DNA from 3 places in the Nonomuraea sp. NPDC050478 genome. Region 3 is predicted to be linked to each of the others. Evidence: riboswitches for the same ligand, from Rfam matches in the RefSeq annotation. Region 3 holds a riboswitch; each other region holds the start of a gene.
The links. A riboswitch is a leader RNA that binds a small molecule or an ion and turns the genes downstream of it on or off. The one in region 3 is predicted to bind cyclic di-AMP.
Positions count from the first base shown of each region.

Region 1 (5,306 bases), on a different contig from region 3:
GTTCTGGAACGGCAACCGGAACGCCGTGGCCGCCGCCGTGAACGACCGCGGCGCCCAGGTCGTGCTCTCCCCGGCCGCGCACGCGTACGTGCCGCAGAAGCAGGATTCGCGCCAGCCCGAGGGCGGCACCTGGGCGTGCGGCGGGCCGTGCGGCCTGGACCGCCACTACAACTGGGACCCCGGCACGTACATCCCCGGCATCCAGGAGAGCAGCGTGCTCGGCGTGGAGTCGGCGGTGTGGGGCGAGTTCATCCGCCGCGTCGAGCAGGCGCAGTACTACGCCTACCCGCGTCTGATCGCCACCGCCGAGGTCGGCTGGACACCCCAGGACCAGCGGGACTACGCCGACTTCAAGAACCGCCTGGCGAAGATGGGCGGCAGGCTGACCGTGCAGGGCACGAACTTCTTCCCGACCGCCGACGTGCCCTGGCGGCTGGAGATCCTCGGCGGATCGGTGAGCACCCGCACCGGCCGGCCCACCGGCGCCTCCTGGACCCTCACCGCGCCCGGCCACACCGCCGCCGGCCTGGAGGCGGCCGTCACCTGGAGCGACGGCGTCCAGGAGCCCGTGACCCCGGCCACCACCAGGGAGGGAAGCATCCCCGGCATGCGGATCAACGCCGCCTTCACCGTGACCTCGGCCAGGACCTTCAGCCGGCCCGGCACCTACACCGGCACGCTGACGGTCCGCACGCCGGGCGGCGCGCCCGTCACCGGGGACCTGACGGTCACCGTCACGGGGTGAGCTCACCCTTCAGGCACAGCAGGAGACCGCGCGTCAGGGCGGTGGACGTGAAGCCGGACCCGGCGAGCGCGGCCCGGACCTTGACCGCGATCTCCTGCGCCTTGGCGGCGCCCGGCGGCTCGTAGAACAGGTAGAGCGAGCCGCCGGGCGCGAGCGCCTGCCTGACCGCCGCCAGCTCGGCGGCGGGGGAGCGGGTCCAGAAGACGTTCACGTTGACGGCGAACACCTTGTCGTACGGGCCGCCGGGCAGCCCGCCGCCGTCGAGCTCCGCCTGCTCGATCACCGCGGCGCCCGCCTCGACGTGGCGGGCGTTGCGCTCGCGTGCGGCCTCGACCGCCGTCGCCGACCGGTCGATCGCGGTGACGGAGGCGGAGCGCTCGCAGAGCAGTCCGACGGCGACGCCTCGGCCGCAGCCGATCTCCAGAACCCGCTCGCCCGGCCGCGTTTCCAGGGTCTCGACGGCCCACAGCAGCCTCTCCGGCACCTTCATGGCGGCGAAACTAGCACCGCGCCCGGTGTCCGCCTGCCGGACATAACGTTTATGTCAGCTTTTGTCCTGGCAAGAGTCATACGCCAGCTTGAACCGCGAGACACAGGAGCCGACCGTGCACCATTTCGCGATCGCCACCGTCGCCGAAGAGAGCACCGACTTCCGCCGGGTCCTGTGGACCGGGGAGAAGGTCCAGGTCGTCACCATGACCATCCCGCCGGGCGGTGAGATCGGCGAGGAGGTGCACGAGGACACCGACCAGATCCTCACCTTCGTCTCCGGGACCGGCGAGGCCCGTGTCGGCGGTGAGGTCCGTCCGGTGAAGGCGGGCGACCTGGTCGCCGTCCCGGCGGGCACCCCGCACAACTTCGTCAACACCGGCGCCGCACCGCTCGTGCTCCACACGGCGTACGGGCCGCCCGAGCACGCCGACGGCACCGTGCACAAGACCAAGGAGGAGGCCGACCTGGCCGAGGCCGGCGAGGTCTCGCGCTAGAAGGACAGGCCGGTCGGGAAGCGGCAGTCGCCGGAACGGCAGTCGGCGAGGCTCCGGGCGGCGAGGTCGCGGGCCCGGGCCAGCTCGGCGATCCTGGCGTCGATGCGCTCCACCACCGCTTCCAGCCGCCACCGCTCGCTCGCGCAGGTCGCGCCGCCCGCGTCGTGGGAGCGCAGGGCGCCGGCCACCTCGTCCAGCGTGAAACCCAGCTCCTGCAGGGCCTTGGCGGCGCGGATCCTGGACACCGCCGACGCGTCGAACACCCGGTAGCCCGACGGTCTGCGCCCCGCCGCCGGCAGCACGCCGCGGCGCTCGTAGAAGCGGACCGTGTCCACGCTGACCCGGGCCTCGCGGGCCACCTCGCCGATCTTCACACCGTTCTCCTCTTGACTCTGAACCTAGGTCCAGACTCTACGCTCCGGAAGTGACGGAAGGAGAGCACATCATGGACACCCCACCGATCGTCTGCGACATGACCACCGCCCGCGACACTCCCGAGGAACGGCTGGCCGAGTACCGGCGGCTGTTCGGCGAGGCGCTCACCGGACGCGAGCGGACCGCCGGGGGCATCCGGTTCCGGTTCCGCGCCGGTGACGGGGTCGAGGAGTGGGTACGGGATCTCGCCGCGCGGGAGAAGGCGTGCTGCGCGTTCTTCACCTTCGAGGTCACGGCGCCGGGTGACGAGGTGATCTGGGACGCCGCCGCACCCGATGACGCGGGGCCGATCCTGGAGGAGTTCTACCTGCTGCCGGAGACGGCGGTGGGCCCGGCCGAGCTGCTGCGGCGCATGGAGGAGCGTGGGCTCAGGATCCACCAGGGCTGAGACGACTGTGACGCCTCCCTCGCGGGAGGCGTCACAGAGCGGGTCAGGCCGGACGGCCCAGGCTGCGGAGCTGGTCGGGGGTCAGGGCGGAGACGTTGTGGTCGATCGGCTTGTCGGAGTACTGGTGGATGGTCCACGACTTCCAGTCCGCCGGCGGGGTGATCTCGCCCTTGGGCTTGCTGTAGTGGGCCACCCAGAGCGGGTACTCCGACAGTCCCGCGCCGTAGGTGTCGGCGAAGTGCCAGCCGCTGTAGAACAGCGGCGTGACGCCGGTCTTGGCCTTGACGTGCGACAGCCAGGCCTTGGCCCAGGCGTTCACCTCGGAGACGGACCTGCCGTTGGTCGTCTCCAGGTCCAGCACCAGCAGGTCGCCGGGCTTGGCGGGCTGGGAGTTCACCACCGAGAGGAAGTGCTCGGCCTCGGCGATCGGGTTGTTGCGCGGGTGCGCGTAGTGGTAAGCGCCGCGCACGATGCCCTTCTTGTCCAGCTCCTGCCAGTGCCGGGCGAAGGTCTTGTCGGTGAAGCCGGTGCCCTCGGTGGCCTTGATGATGCCGAACTCGGCCGGGCTGGCCTCCCAGTCGTGGTCGGGCTGGTAGTTCGACACGTCCTGGCCGTACGTGAGCTGGGCCGCCTGCTGCTGGGCGATGGCCGGGTTCGGCTCGACGGGGGCGGCGGCGCCGCCGGTGGCGGCGATGGCGGTGCCGGTCACGCTGGCGACGGCGGTGGTCCCCGCCAGCAGCGCGCCGGCGAAGGCGTACTTGAGACGGTTGCTGGGACGGTACTTCAGCGCAGCGGCAAGCCGAGGCTTGGGCATGAGGAAATGACTCCTTGCTTCCATGCCGCCTACCGGGTTAGCTGACGGGTTCGGAGTTGGAAGTCCCCTACGGACGCTGGCGTCCGATTCACCCCAGGAAGTGGGTCCCCGGCTCCGCGAGACGCGGATTCGGCGGCCGTGCGCTGCCCTGGCGTGAGGGGGACACCGTCAGGACAGCGCACGGTCCGGTCAATCGATGCGGCAACAGAGTTGAGGTATCACCGCGAATACGCAAAAGGTATATATGCAGACAAAAATATTGCAAGTATGACATATCCGGTTTGGAGGTTCGGACCCGGGGTAACACCCCCGAAACCCCTTGTACGTAAGGGAATCCGGCCTCCGGGTAAAATCTCCCGCCGGTGCCGTCACGGCGCCGCGAAAGTGCCCTGCCTGCGCACCGTGTGCCAGCGCAGCCGCACCCCGAGCAGCGCGGTCGCCACCGACTGGAACACCACCAGATACATCAGCTGCCGGTACACCAACTGCTGCAGCGGCAGCACCCACAGCGCCGACACCCGCTCCCGGTCCAGCCGCAGCGCGTACCAGCCCGCCGCCGCCTGCACCACCACGAACCCAGCCCACACCGCCACCGCCGGCAGCGGGTCGCCGACCGCCGTGTGGTAGACGGCCATCAGGTCCACCACCGGCGCCAGCAGCGGCAGCAGCACGTGGAACAGCGCCAGGTAACCCAGGCAGCGGCGGCCGAACGGACCCGGCTCGGCCAGCGCGCGGCGGTGCTTCCACATCGCCTGCATCGTGCCGTAGCACCAGCGGTAGCGCTGCCGCCACAGCTGCCCCAGGGTCGCGGGCGCCTCCGTCCACGCCAGCGCCCGCTCCTCGTACACCACCCGCCAGCCCGCCCGGCACAGCGCCATCGTCAGGTCGGTGTCCTCGGCCAGCGTGTCGGTGCTCACCCCGCCGAGCCCGACCAGCGCGCCGCGCCGGAACGCGCCGATCGCCCCCGGCACCGTCGGCATGCAGTCGAGCAGCTCGAACGCGCGCCGGTCCAGGTTGAAGCCGATCACGTACTCGACGTGCTGCCAGCGGCCGATGAGCCCGCGCCGGTTGCCGACCTTGGTGTTGCCGCTCACCGCGCCCACGCGGGGGTCGGCGAGCCGGCGCACGAGATGCCCGATCGTGTCCGGCTCGAACACCGTGTCACCGTCGACCATGACGAGGAACTCGTGGCGCGCGTGCCGGATGCCGGTGTTCAGTGCGGCGGCCTTGCCGGCGTTGTCCTGCCTGATCACCCGTACTCCCGGCAGCCGCGGCCCGGCGGCGGCCTCGGCGGTGCGGTCCGTGGAACCGTCGTCCACCACCAGCACCTCCACCGGCCCGGGGTACGCGGTCGCGACGAGCGAGCGCACGGTCGCGGCGATCCCCGCCTCTTCGTTGTACGCGGGCACGATCACGCTCACCCCCGGCGGCCGTTCCCAGGTCAGGGCCGGTCCCGGACCCCGGGAGCGCCGGGCGTGCACCCGGGCCAGCACCACCAGGAGCAGCAGCCGGGCCAGCGTCAGCACGCCGGTGGCGAACAGCACCCACCACAGCGCGTCCGTGAACGCGTTCGCCGCGCGCTGCGCCAGGCCGAGCGCGGCGCCGGCGATCCGCTCCGGCTGCGCGGCCGGCCGGTGCGCCGACGGCATGCCGAGCGCGGAGGTCAGCGTCTCGGCGCGGTAGCCGGCCCGGTCCAGCCGGTCGAGCAGGCGGCAGACGGCCTCGACTGTCTGGGCGCGGTCGCCGCCGGAGTCGTGCATCATCACCACCGCCCCGCGCCCGCCCCGCGGGAACGCGGCCCTGGCGATGCCGGCCGCGCCCGGCCTGCTCCAGTCCTCGGTGTCGAGGTCGGCCAGCGCGATCAGGTAGCCCTCGCGGCCGAGCATCGCCAGGGTGTCCCACTGCTCGCCGGTGATGGCGTCAGGGGTCGAGGAGTAC
Region 1 covers NZ_JBITHT010000007.1:302,783-308,088, reverse strand. Annotated here, with positions in the region: gene ACIBF7_RS34255 (family 20 glycosylhydrolase) at 1-745, shown strand, start outside; gene ACIBF7_RS34250 (class I SAM-dependent methyltransferase) at 735-1,235, opposite strand; gene ACIBF7_RS34245 (cupin domain-containing protein) at 1,351-1,731, shown strand; gene ACIBF7_RS34240 (MerR family transcriptional regulator) at 1,728-2,105, opposite strand; gene ACIBF7_RS34235 (hypothetical protein) at 2,177-2,554, shown strand; gene ACIBF7_RS34230 (glycoside hydrolase family 25 protein) at 2,598-3,368, opposite strand; cyclic di-AMP (ydaO/yuaA leader) riboswitch at 3,380-3,513, opposite strand; gene ACIBF7_RS34225 (bifunctional polysaccharide deacetylase/glycosyltransferase family 2 protein) at 3,737-5,306, opposite strand, start outside.
Region 1: it holds a riboswitch for cyclic di-AMP, as region 3 does, so the genes downstream of both, ACIBF7_RS34230 (glycoside hydrolase family 25 protein) here and ACIBF7_RS29075 (hypothetical protein) in region 3, are expected to answer to the same signal.

Region 2 (5,306 bases), on a different contig from region 3:
GGTCCGCGACGTGGGCCGGGAGGAGGAGCGGCTGCGGCGGGCGGGCGTCACCGTGCTGCGCGAGGCCAGGCGGGAGCCGTGGGGGCTGGTCGAGCTCTGGATCGCCGACCCCGACGGGCACCGGATCGTGCTGGTGGAGGTGCCGCCCGAGCATCCGCTGCGGCGCGATCCGCGCTGAGACGCGGTCTCTCGGGGGCGCCCGTAGCATTGATACGGTTCAAGCGCCGCCGCACTTCATGACCGAGGAACGATGCCGAGCATCAAAGACGTCGCCCGACTCGCCGGGGTTTCCGTCGGCACCGTGAGCAACGTGCTCAACCGGCCCGAGATGGTGGCCAGGGAGACCCGCATGCGAGTGGAGGCGGCGGTGGCCCAGCTCGGCTACGTGCGCAACGGGTCCGCCCGCCAGCTACGGGCCGGGCGCAGCACGACGATCGCCGTGGTCGCGCTCGACCTGACCAACCCGTTCTTCATCGACGTGCTGAACGGCGTCGAGACCGCCGCGCAGGACGTCGACGTCAACGTGATGGTGGTCAACAGCAGCAAGGACGCCGCCCGGGAGGCGCGGCTGCTGCGCATGTTCGAGGAGGAGCGCCCGCTGGGCGTGCTGATCACCCCGGTGAACGCCTCGGGCCAGCGGGAGCGGCTGGGCGGGCTGATCTCCCGGGGCATCCCTGTGGTGACGTTCGACAGCTCGTCGCGCCACTCCTACGGGTGCGCCGTCTCGGTGGACGACGTGCTCGGCGGCCGGCTCGCCGGTCGGCACCTGCTCGACCGGGGTCACCGGCGGATCGCCTTCGCCGGCGGGCCGTTCCCCGTCCGCCAGGTGGAGGACCGCCACCACGGCCTGGCCGGCGTGCTGGGCCCGGACAGCGAGCTGACCGTGATCCCGCTGCCGGACCTCACCGTCGCCACCGGCCGCCAGGCCGGCAAGGAGCTGGCCAGCCTGCCCCGCGAGGAGCGGCCCACCGCCGTGTTCTGCGCGAACGACCTGGTGGCGATGGGCGTGCTGCAGGAGCTCACCCAGCGCGGCCTGCGGGTCCCCGCCGACGTGGCGATTCTCGGGTACGACGACATCGACTTCGCCGCGGCGGCGGCCGTGCCGCTGTCGTCGATCCGCCAGCCGCGCGAGCAGCTGGGCCGCACCGCGGCGCTGATGCTGCTGGAGGAGGCCAACAGCCCCGGCGGCCACGAGCACCGTCACGTGGTCTTCCAGCCTGACCTGGTGGAGCGGGTCTCGACGGCGCACCCGTGAATCCCGGGCCGAGCTGTCACGTCAGAAGGCATGGGGGCCGAAGCGGCCCCAGGCCACGAACGCGGCCAGGACGAGCAGCACCACGTTGACGGCGATCGCCGGATGCTCCCCGCGCCGGCCGTGCGTGACCGCGGCGCCGATCATGACGATGACCAGCCCGGCCGCCGCCAGCGGGGTGAGGATCGGGACGACGCCGAACGTCGCGGGCAGGATCAGCCCGAGCGCGGCCAGCACCTCCAGCCCGCCGATGGCCTTGACCGCGCCGGCGGAGAAGTCCTCCGTCCAGGCCAGGCCGGCGGCCGCGAGCCTCTCCTTGGGTTGCGCCAGCTTCATCAGCCCGGCCACACCGAACACGGCGGCCAGCAGGCCCGCGACGATCCACAGTGCGAGGTTCATGGGGGGTCCCGTTCTCACGCGGCTTGAAATGTTCAACAGGACCCTAGGGGGTGCGGCGGTCCGTCCGTGCGAGCGGCCCTGGCCGGGCCGCTCGTACGGAGACCGCTATCGCTGTGCGGCCGCGGCGCCGGCCCAGCCGAGCAGGGCCTCGGCGGTCTGGAAGCGGCGGCTGGAGCTGGTCTCGCCGAGGAGGACGCCGACGAGCCGGCTGCCGCCCCGATCGGCGGCGAAGGCGAGCGTGTAACCGGCGGCGCGGGTGTAGCCGGTCTTGACGCCGAGCGCGCCGGAGGTGCCGAGCAGGCGGTTGGTGTTGCGCCACGAGTACGAACGGCGCTCGGAGGTCGCGGGGACGGTGTGGTACTGGGTGGAGGTGACCTTCTCCAGGGTCGGGTTCTCCAGCACCTTCTGGGCCAGGCGGACCTGGTCGCGGGCGGTGGAGTGGCCACCGCCGCCGTAGGGCATGCCGTCCGCGTTGACGTACAGCGTGTCGTTCATGCCGAGCTGCCGGGCGGTGGCGTTCATCGCGGCCACGAACTCCTCGACGCCCGGCCCGTACGTGCGCGCGAGCGCGTGCGCGGCGTCGGCGCCGGAGGGCAGCATGAGCGCGTGCAGCATGTCCTCGACGGTCAGCGTGTCGCCGGCGCGCAGGTGGGCGACCGCGGCGCCGCCCCTGGCGGCGTAGCCGACGTCGGCGGTGGTGACCTCGACCTTGTCGGTGGGCTCGGCCCGCTGGAGCACCACGTACGCGGTCATCATCTTGGTGAGGCTGGCGACCGGCCTGCGCAGGTCGGCCTCCTTGCTGAAGTGGACCTGGCCGGTGGTGGCGTCGACCAGGTGGGCGGCCGTGGCCAGGACGGCGGGGGCGGCTTCGGCCTGCGCGGCGTCGACGGGGGTGGCGACCGGCGGGGCGGCGTGGGCGGCGGTGCTGCCGGCGGTCAACGCCGCGGCGGCGACGGCGAGGCTGATCAGCGCTCCGCCGAACCGGTGGGTGACGTTCATCTGAGGGCTTGCTCCTAGCTTCCATGCCGCCTACCGGGTTAGCTGACGGGTTCGGGCGTGGAAGTGCCCTACGGCGCGTGGTGCGCCGATTCACCCCAAGGGGAATGGGTCCCCGGCTCCGCGAACGGATTCGGCGGCCGTGCGCTCCCCGGGGGTGGGGCACGCACGGTCTGGGCAAATGAAGCCTCAACGTAATGCAATCTGACAAACGTCGCAACTCACCACAATTCGGATTTGACCGGCGCTATCGCCGGTCACGCTCCCGGCCGGACGACCATCAGCACGACCACGGCCGCCCAGACCAGGTTGTAGAAGCCGGCGAGCATGGACAGCGCGCGCAGCCGGCTCCCGTCGTCCGGGTCGCGCAGCGCGTCCCGCTGGCGCGGGTAGATCTGGGTGGCCAGCAGGACGGCCGCGACGCCGGTCAGCGCCATCGAGGCGACGATCCAGAGCTCCCCCATCCGGCCCTGCGCGAGGGCCATCACGATGCCGACGGCGGGCACCACCAGACCGAACAGGCTGTAGCCGCGGGTGATGCGGTGCAGGGCGGCGGCCACTGCCGGGCTGCGCTCGCCCTCGCCCGGCGGGCCCGCCACGGGGGCGTAGCGGGGAAACAGGCTCGCGGCCACGGCCGAGCCCCCGACGAACACGATGGCCGCCAGGACGTGCACGGACAGCAGGACGTGATCCCTCACGTTCGATCCTCCAACCTTCAGGGTTACTGAAGCTTAGCGGAAGCTTCAGTAACCCTGAAGGATGACCCTCGCTCCGGGCCGCCGGTGGAGGCGCCCTTGACGGTCGTGGTGTTGGCGTTAACACTTGGCACACACCTCTCCACCAGCAAGTGAGCACGACGAAGCAACCAGTTGTGTTAGCGCTAACACAACTGGTCGACCCCACCCCCGAGGAGTCCTCGTGTTGGCTTCCCTGCCGGGCACGCCGCGCCGGATCCTGACGCTCGCCGTCGTCACGATCGTCCTGTCAGCCCTGTTCACGACCGGCCGCGCCCAGGCGGCGCCCGGCCCGTCCTTCACCAACCCCGTCGTCCCGACGCCCAACAGCGCCGACCCGACGCTGGTCTTCCACAACGGCTTCTACTACTACGTCGCCACGACGTGGAACTCCGACGTGGTCATGCGCCGCTCGGCGACGATCGCCGGGCTGCGCAGCGCGCCCGAGCAGGTCGTCGTACGGACCGGCGGCAACACGATGTGGGCGCCGCACCTGGAGATGGTCGGGAGCCGCTGGTACCTGTACTACTCGGTGGAGCAGGGCAGCCTGCCCCGCCGCACCCATGTCGCCGAGAGCGCCGGGTCCGACCCGATGGGGCCCTACACCGTCCGCGGGGTCGTCAACCTGATGCCCGACAACGGATGGGCGATCGACGCCAGCCTGCTCAAGCTCGACGGCAACCTCTACATGACGTTCTCGGCGTTCGCGTCCGACGGCCTGCAGTCGCTGTTCATCGCGCCGATGTCGAACCCGTGGACGGCGAGCGCGTTCGGCAGGCGGATCTCGGCCCCGACCCTGGACTGGGAGCGTCAGAACGGCGCCGTCAACGAGGGCTCCTTCGCGCTGCAGCGGGGCGGCCGCACCTTCCTGACCTACTCGGCCAGCCACTGCAACGGCCCCAACTACAAGCTCGGCATGCTGGAGTACCGCGGCGGTGACCCGCTGTCGGCGGCGTCCTGGACCAAGTTCGCCAGCCCGATCTTCCAGCGCAACGACGCGAACGGCGTCTACGGCCCCGGTCACCATTCCTTCTTCACCTCGCCCGACGGCACCGAGACCTGGATCGCCTACCACGCCAACTCCTCGTCGAGCCAGGGCTGCGGCACCACCCGCACCACCCGGGTGCAGAAGATCTCCTGGAACGCCGACGGCACGCCCGACCTCGGCGTCCCCGTCTCGACCTCGACCGTGATCCCCGGCCCCTCGGGCGAGCCCACCCCTGCCACGGCGCGGATCCGCAACCGGCACAGCGGCCTCTGCCTGGACGACTACAACTGGGTGACCACGCCGGGCGCGGAGGTCCGCCAGTGGACCTGCAACGGCCTCGCCACGCAGGACTGGCAGATCACCCCGGCCGCCGACGGCTACTCCACGATCACCAACCGGCACAGCGGCCTGTGCCTGGACAACTACAACTTCGGCACCACCCCAGGTTCCGAGGTACGCCAGTGGACCTGCAACGGCCTGGCCGTCCAGCAATGGCGCGTCACGTCCGTGGGAGGCGGCTACTCCACCCTCACCAACCGGCACAGCGGCCTGTGCCTGGACAATTACAACTTCGGCACCGCCCCGGGCTCCGAGGTGCGGCAGTGGACCTGCAACGGCAACAACGCCCAGCAGTGGACCGTCTCCTGACCTGGAGAGGCCCTTAGTCGAGGCGCAGCCCCGCGACGAGGAGCCCGACCATGCGGCGGGCGTCGTAGCGGGGATCGCCGGCGCCGACGCAGAGGTTCCCGATGCCCCGCATGAGTTCGAGGGCGTCCTGGCCGGGGCGGATCTCGCCGGCGGCGGCCGCCGCTTCGAGCAACCGGGCGCACACGGGCACGAGCCGGTCGAGGAAGTAGGCGTGCAGGGCGTCGAAGCCGGCGTTGTCGGACTGGAGGACGGCGGCGAGCCCGTGCTTGGTGACCAGGAAGTCCACGAA
Region 2 covers NZ_JBITHT010000002.1:57,750-63,055, forward strand. Annotated here, with positions in the region: gene ACIBF7_RS08300 (VOC family protein) at 1-178, shown strand, start outside; gene ACIBF7_RS08305 (LacI family DNA-binding transcriptional regulator) at 251-1,255, shown strand; gene ACIBF7_RS08310 (DoxX family protein) at 1,277-1,651, opposite strand; gene ACIBF7_RS08315 (D-alanyl-D-alanine carboxypeptidase family protein) at 1,757-2,650, opposite strand; cyclic di-AMP (ydaO/yuaA leader) riboswitch at 2,663-2,796, opposite strand; gene ACIBF7_RS08320 (hypothetical protein) at 2,905-3,345, opposite strand; gene ACIBF7_RS08325 (family 43 glycosylhydrolase) at 3,566-5,017, shown strand; gene ACIBF7_RS08330 (TetR/AcrR family transcriptional regulator) at 5,031-5,306, opposite strand, start outside.
Region 2: it holds a riboswitch for cyclic di-AMP, as region 3 does, so the genes downstream of both, ACIBF7_RS08315 (D-alanyl-D-alanine carboxypeptidase family protein) here and ACIBF7_RS29075 (hypothetical protein) in region 3, are expected to answer to the same signal.

Region 3 (5,306 bases):
GGTCACCGCCGCCCCGCGGCGGCGGATTCGGCCTGACCATCATGCGTCAGCGCGTCGAAGGACTGTCCGGCACGCTGCGGATCGAGTCCGAGCCCGGAGCCGGCACCGGGATCTCGGCCTGCGTCCCCACCCTGCCGGCCGGGAGCCACGCATGACCGATCACGCGGCCACGGTCCGGTTGTTGATCGCGGACGACCATCCCGTCGTCAGGGACGGGCTGAGCAGCATGTTCGCCTCCGCGCCGGGATTCGAGGTGCTGGGCGAAGCGGCGGACGGCGCCGCGGCCGTACGGCTCGCCCAGGAGCTCCGGCCCGACGTGATCCTGATGGACCTGCGCATGCCGGGCATGGACGGGTTGACCGCGATCAACGAGCTGACCAGGCTGGGCGCCACCGCGCGCGTGCTGGTCCTGACGACCTACGACACCGACACCCATGTCCTCCCGGCGATCGAGGCGGGTGCGACCGGCTACCTGCTCAAGGACTCTCCCCGGGAGGAGCTGCTGCGAGGCGCGCGTGCCGCCGCCAAGGGCGAGAGCGTGCTGTCCCCCTCGGTGGCGGCACGGCTGATGAACCGGGTCAGGACCCCCGCGCCGCAACTGCTCAGCCGTCGTGAGCTCGAGGTCCTCGAACTCGTGGCGGCCGGGAACACCAACCGTGAGGCGGCCGCCCGGCTGTTCATCACCGAGGCCACGGTCAAGAGTCACCTTCTGAACATCTACGCCAAGCTGGGCGTGGGGGACCGCGCCGCCGCCGTCACCGAGGCGTTCCACCGAGGGCTGCTCGTCCCGCGATGACGCTGGAGATCCCCTTCTCAGTGCATCGAGATGTGCACGTGGTCGAAGTGGTTCTCGGTGATGCTGCCCCGGTCGGACATGCCGCTCCAGCCCGAGCCGTGGTTGATCCGCTGCTTCCAGATCACGTACTTCACGCCCAGCTTGCCGCGGTTCTGCACGGCCCATTCGGCGATGCGGTCGCCGAGGGCCGTGTTGGTCCCTGACGGCATCGAGCCGCCGGTGCTCATCATGAAGTCGCAGGCCCGGCCCAGCGGATGCTCGCCGCTCGACCCGGAGCGGAAGCAGCCCACGCTGAACGGCAGGGCGAAGTTCTTCGCGATCTCGGTCTTCATCAGCCGGGTGCGGGGCGTGATGTTGTCGGCGCCCGACGGGAGCTGCGGCGCCCAGGTGCCGTCGGAACGGCGGCCGGTGGCGATCGGCACCAGATCTTCCAGCTTCTTCTCGATGTCCTTGATGACGCCCTCGGCCTCTTCGCGCTGGCCGGCCACCTCGGCGGCGTCGGACTCGATCTCCTTGGTCAGCGCCGTGGCCTCGTCGGCCGCCTTCTTCGTCTCGTCGCGGGCCTCGGCCACCTTGTCGACCAGCGCCTGCTGCTCGGCCGTGAGCTGCGCCAGCAGGGCGGCGTTGCGGCCGTCGGGCAACTGGATCAGGCTCGGCAGCTGCATGCCACCGCTCTGGTACTGCAGCAGGGCCAGCTCGGCGACCCGGTCCTCGGCGGAGCTCAGGGTCTGCTCGGCGGTGGCCAGCCGTTTGTCGGCCTCCTCCGCCGCCTTGCGGGCCTCGGCCAGCTCGACGCGCTTGAGGTTGTAGCGCTCGATCAGCTTGTCGACCTTGGCGTTGAGCTGCTTCAGCTCCCTGCGGAGCTGCTGCTCGCCGGGCTTGGGGTCCGCCGCCGCGGACGTGGTAAGGGCCGGGGTGAAAAGCACCGCCGCGGCGGTGACGAAACCGATGGCAAGATGCGCGGGGGACGCTGCCGCCACGTGATGGGTCCTCTCCCTCTGCCGGCCGGGTTAGCTGACGGGTTCGGGTACGGGAGCGCTCCCTACCACCGAAGTGGATTCACCCCAAGTGCGATTGGGTCCCCGGCTCCTGGGCAACTCGCCCAGGATTAGGCATGTTCACACGGCGCTTTACGGTCGTGCTGGAAGGGATAGTAGTGGTAGATCACAAGTAATGCGAGTCAAACGGAAATCTCTTAGTGATCTACCTGTGATCGAAGCATGCGTGCGGCTTCTTCGGGGAGCACGTCGTTGACGAACGCGCCCATGGCCGACTCGGATCCTGCCAGATACTTCAGCTTGCCCGGGGCCCGCCTGATGGAGAACAGCTCCAGGTGCAGGTAGCCCAGCTCGCGGTCCTGCCGGACCGGCGCCTGGTGCCAGGCCGAGATGTACGGCATCGGCACCCCGAACAGCCCGTCCAGCGCGCGCAGCACCGAGGTGTAGAGCGGGGCGAACGCGGACCGCTCGGCCTCCGACAGCGCCGCCAGGTCGGGCACCTGCCGGTGCGGGTAGAGGTGCACCTCGAACGGCCAGCGCGCGGCCGCCGGCACGAACGCCGTCCACAGCTCGTTGGCCGCCACCACCCGGACCCCGGCCTCCCGCTCGGCGGCCAGCACGTCCGCGTACAGGTTGCGGCCCTGTCGCCGCTCCGCGTACCGCCGGGCCGCCCCGAGCTGCAGTTTGGTGCGCGGCGTCACGTACGGGTACGCGTAGATCTGCCCGTGCGGGTGGAAGAGCGTGATGCCGATCTCCTCGCCCCGGTTCTCGAAGCAGAAGACCTGCTCGACGCCCTCCAGCGCGGACAGCTCGGCCGTACGGTCGGCCCAGGCATCCATGACCAGCTCCACCCGGTCGTCGGAGAGCTGGGAGAAGGACGAGTCGTGCGTCGAGGTGAAGCACACCACCTCGCACCGCCCCATGCCCGGCCGGACCTCGCTCAGCCCCCCGACATCCTGATAAGTCCCGAGATTGCCGGAGAAGGAGGGGAAGCGGTTCTCGAACACGACCACGTCGTAGTCGTACGCCGGGATCTCCGACGCCCGCGTGTCGGACGACGGGCACAGCGGGCACTCGTCGGGCGGCGGCAGGAACGTCCGGGTCTGCCGGTGGCCCGCCATCGCGATCCACTCCTCGGTCAGCGGGTCGTAGCGCAGCTCCGACGCCACCGGCCGAGGGTCCAGCGGCCGCCGGTCGATCGCGCTGCGGTCGGCGCCGTCGCTCCGGTCGAAGTAGATGAGCTCCCGGCCGTCGGCCAGCTCGGTGATGGTGCGCTTCACGCTGCCCCCTCTGCGATGATCAACTCTCCGGCCCTGTCGGCCAGCTCCCTGCGTGCCTCCTCGGGCAGCCCCGCGTCGCTGATGACCACGTCGGCCTCCGTCAGCTCGGCGATGGTGCTGATGCCGACCGTGTTCCACTTGGTGTGGTCGGCCGGCACCACGAGCCGGTGCGCGGCGCTGACCAGCTCACGGTCGGTCTCGGACTCCAGCAGGTTGGGAGTGGTGAACCCGGCGCGCAGGCTCATCCCGTGCACCCCGAGGAAGAGCGTGTCGACGTGCAGGCGGCGGATCGCGGCCACCGCGACCGGGCCGACGAGCGCGTCGGAGGGGGTGCGCACGCCGCCGGTGAGCACGACCGTGCGGTCGGCGCGGGCGTTGCGGTGGAAGACGTCGGCCACCGGGATCGAGTTGGTGATCACGGTGAGCTCGGGCACGCCGATCAGATGGTGGGCCAGCGCCCAGGTGGTGGTGCCGGCGGACAGGGCGACCGCGGTGCCGGGGCGCACGAGCTGGGCCGCGCGGCGCGCGATGGCCTCCTTCTCCTGCTGCTGCCTGGCCGACTTGGCGGTGAAGCCGGGCTCCTCGGTGGAGCCGGGACCGACCGCGGTGGCGCCGCCGTGGACCTTCTCCAGCAGCCCCCGGTCGGCGAGCACCTCCAGGTCCCGGCGGATGGTCATGTCGGAGACGCCGAGCTCGCGCACGAGGTCGGCCACCCGGACACCGCCCTTGCTGCGCACGCGTTCGAGGATCGCCTGCTGGCGCTGCTGTGCGAGCACGCCCCCGCTCCTTCCAACAGATTCCACCAAATTATGACACGAATATGTTGGGGAATGTTAGGTAACCCCAGGCCTTGCCGGGAAGCCGGTGAAGAGGGACGTTGGGTCGGATCCCGTACCCCGACCACCGGGAGGTGACCGTATGGCCAGGCGCGCACGCAAGGGCAAGGCACGCAAGAAGAAGAAGGCCAACCACGGCAAGCGCCCCACCGCGCGCTGACGGACACCGCCGCCCGCCCGGCGGGCGGCGGGTCCTCGTTCACGCCGGCAGCCCGCTCAGCGCCTCGTCGATGCGCTCCTGCGGCAGCGCGAAGTCCTCCATCTCGCCCGACAGGTAGCGCTCGTAGGCGGCCAGGTCGAAGTGGCCGTGCCCGCACAGCGCGGTCAGGATCACCTTCTCCTCCCCGCTCTCCTTGCAGCGCAGCGCCTCCGCGATGGTCTCGGCCAGCGCGTGCGTCGGCTCCGGTGCGGGCAGGATGCCCTCCGTCCTGGCGAAGCGCACCCCCGCCTCGAAACACTCCCTCTGCGAGCGGGTGACCGCCTCGAACATCCCCAGCTCGTACATGTGCGACAGCAGCGGCGACATGCCGTGGTAGCGCAGCCCGCCCGCGTGGATGGGGTCGGGCACGAAGTCGTGGCCCAGCGTGTGCATCTTCATGAGCGGGGTGAGGCCCGCCGTGTCGCCGAAGTCGTAGGCGTAGCGGCCGCGCGTGAACGACGGGCACGCCTCCGGCTCGACGGCCCGGATGACCGGGTCGATGTTCCCGGCCAGCTTCTCGCGCAGGAACGGGAAGACCAGGCCGCCGAAGTTCGACCCGCCGCCGGTGCAGCCGACGATGACGTCCGGCATCTCCTCCAGCTGCCCCAGCGCCTCCTCGCCGATCACCGTCTGGTGCATGAGCACGTGGTTGAGCACCGACCCGAGCGCGTACCGGGTGTCGTCGGCCGACGCGGCGACCTCGACCGCCTCGCTGATCGCGATGCCCAGGCTGCCGGGGGAGCCGGGGTACTCGGCCAGCACCTTGCTGCCGGCCTGCGTCACGGGCGACGGGCTGGCGTGCACGCTCGCCCCGTACACGCGCATCAGCGCCGAACGGTACGGCTTCTGGTCGTAGGAGGCCCGCACCATCCAGATCTCGCAGTCGAGGCCGAACTGGGCGCAGGCGAAGGCCAGCGAGCTGCCCCACTGCCCGGCGCCCGTCTCGGTGGTGAGCCTGCGCACGCCCTCCTGGGCGTTGTAGTACGCCTGCGGGACGGCCGTGTTCGGCTTGTGCGAGCCAGCCGGGGAGACGCCCTCGTACTTGTAGTAGATGCGCGCCGGCGTGCCCAGCGACTTCTCCAGGTTGCGGGCCCGCATAAGCGGGGTCGGCCGCCACAGCCGGTAGACGTCGAGCACTTCCTGGGGAATGGGCACGTACCGCTCCTGGCCGACCTCCTGACGGATGAGCTCCATCGG
Region 3 covers NZ_JBITHT010000006.1:11,671-16,976, reverse strand. Annotated here, with positions in the region: gene ACIBF7_RS29085 (sensor histidine kinase) at 1-155, shown strand, start outside; gene ACIBF7_RS29080 (response regulator) at 152-796, shown strand; gene ACIBF7_RS29075 (hypothetical protein) at 814-1,776, opposite strand; cyclic di-AMP (ydaO/yuaA leader) riboswitch at 1,782-1,921, opposite strand; gene galT (galactose-1-phosphate uridylyltransferase) at 1,992-3,074, opposite strand; gene ACIBF7_RS29065 (DeoR/GlpR family DNA-binding transcription regulator) at 3,071-3,850, opposite strand; gene ACIBF7_RS29060 (50S ribosomal protein bL37) at 3,993-4,070, shown strand; gene ACIBF7_RS29055 (TrpB-like pyridoxal phosphate-dependent enzyme) at 4,110-5,306, opposite strand, start outside.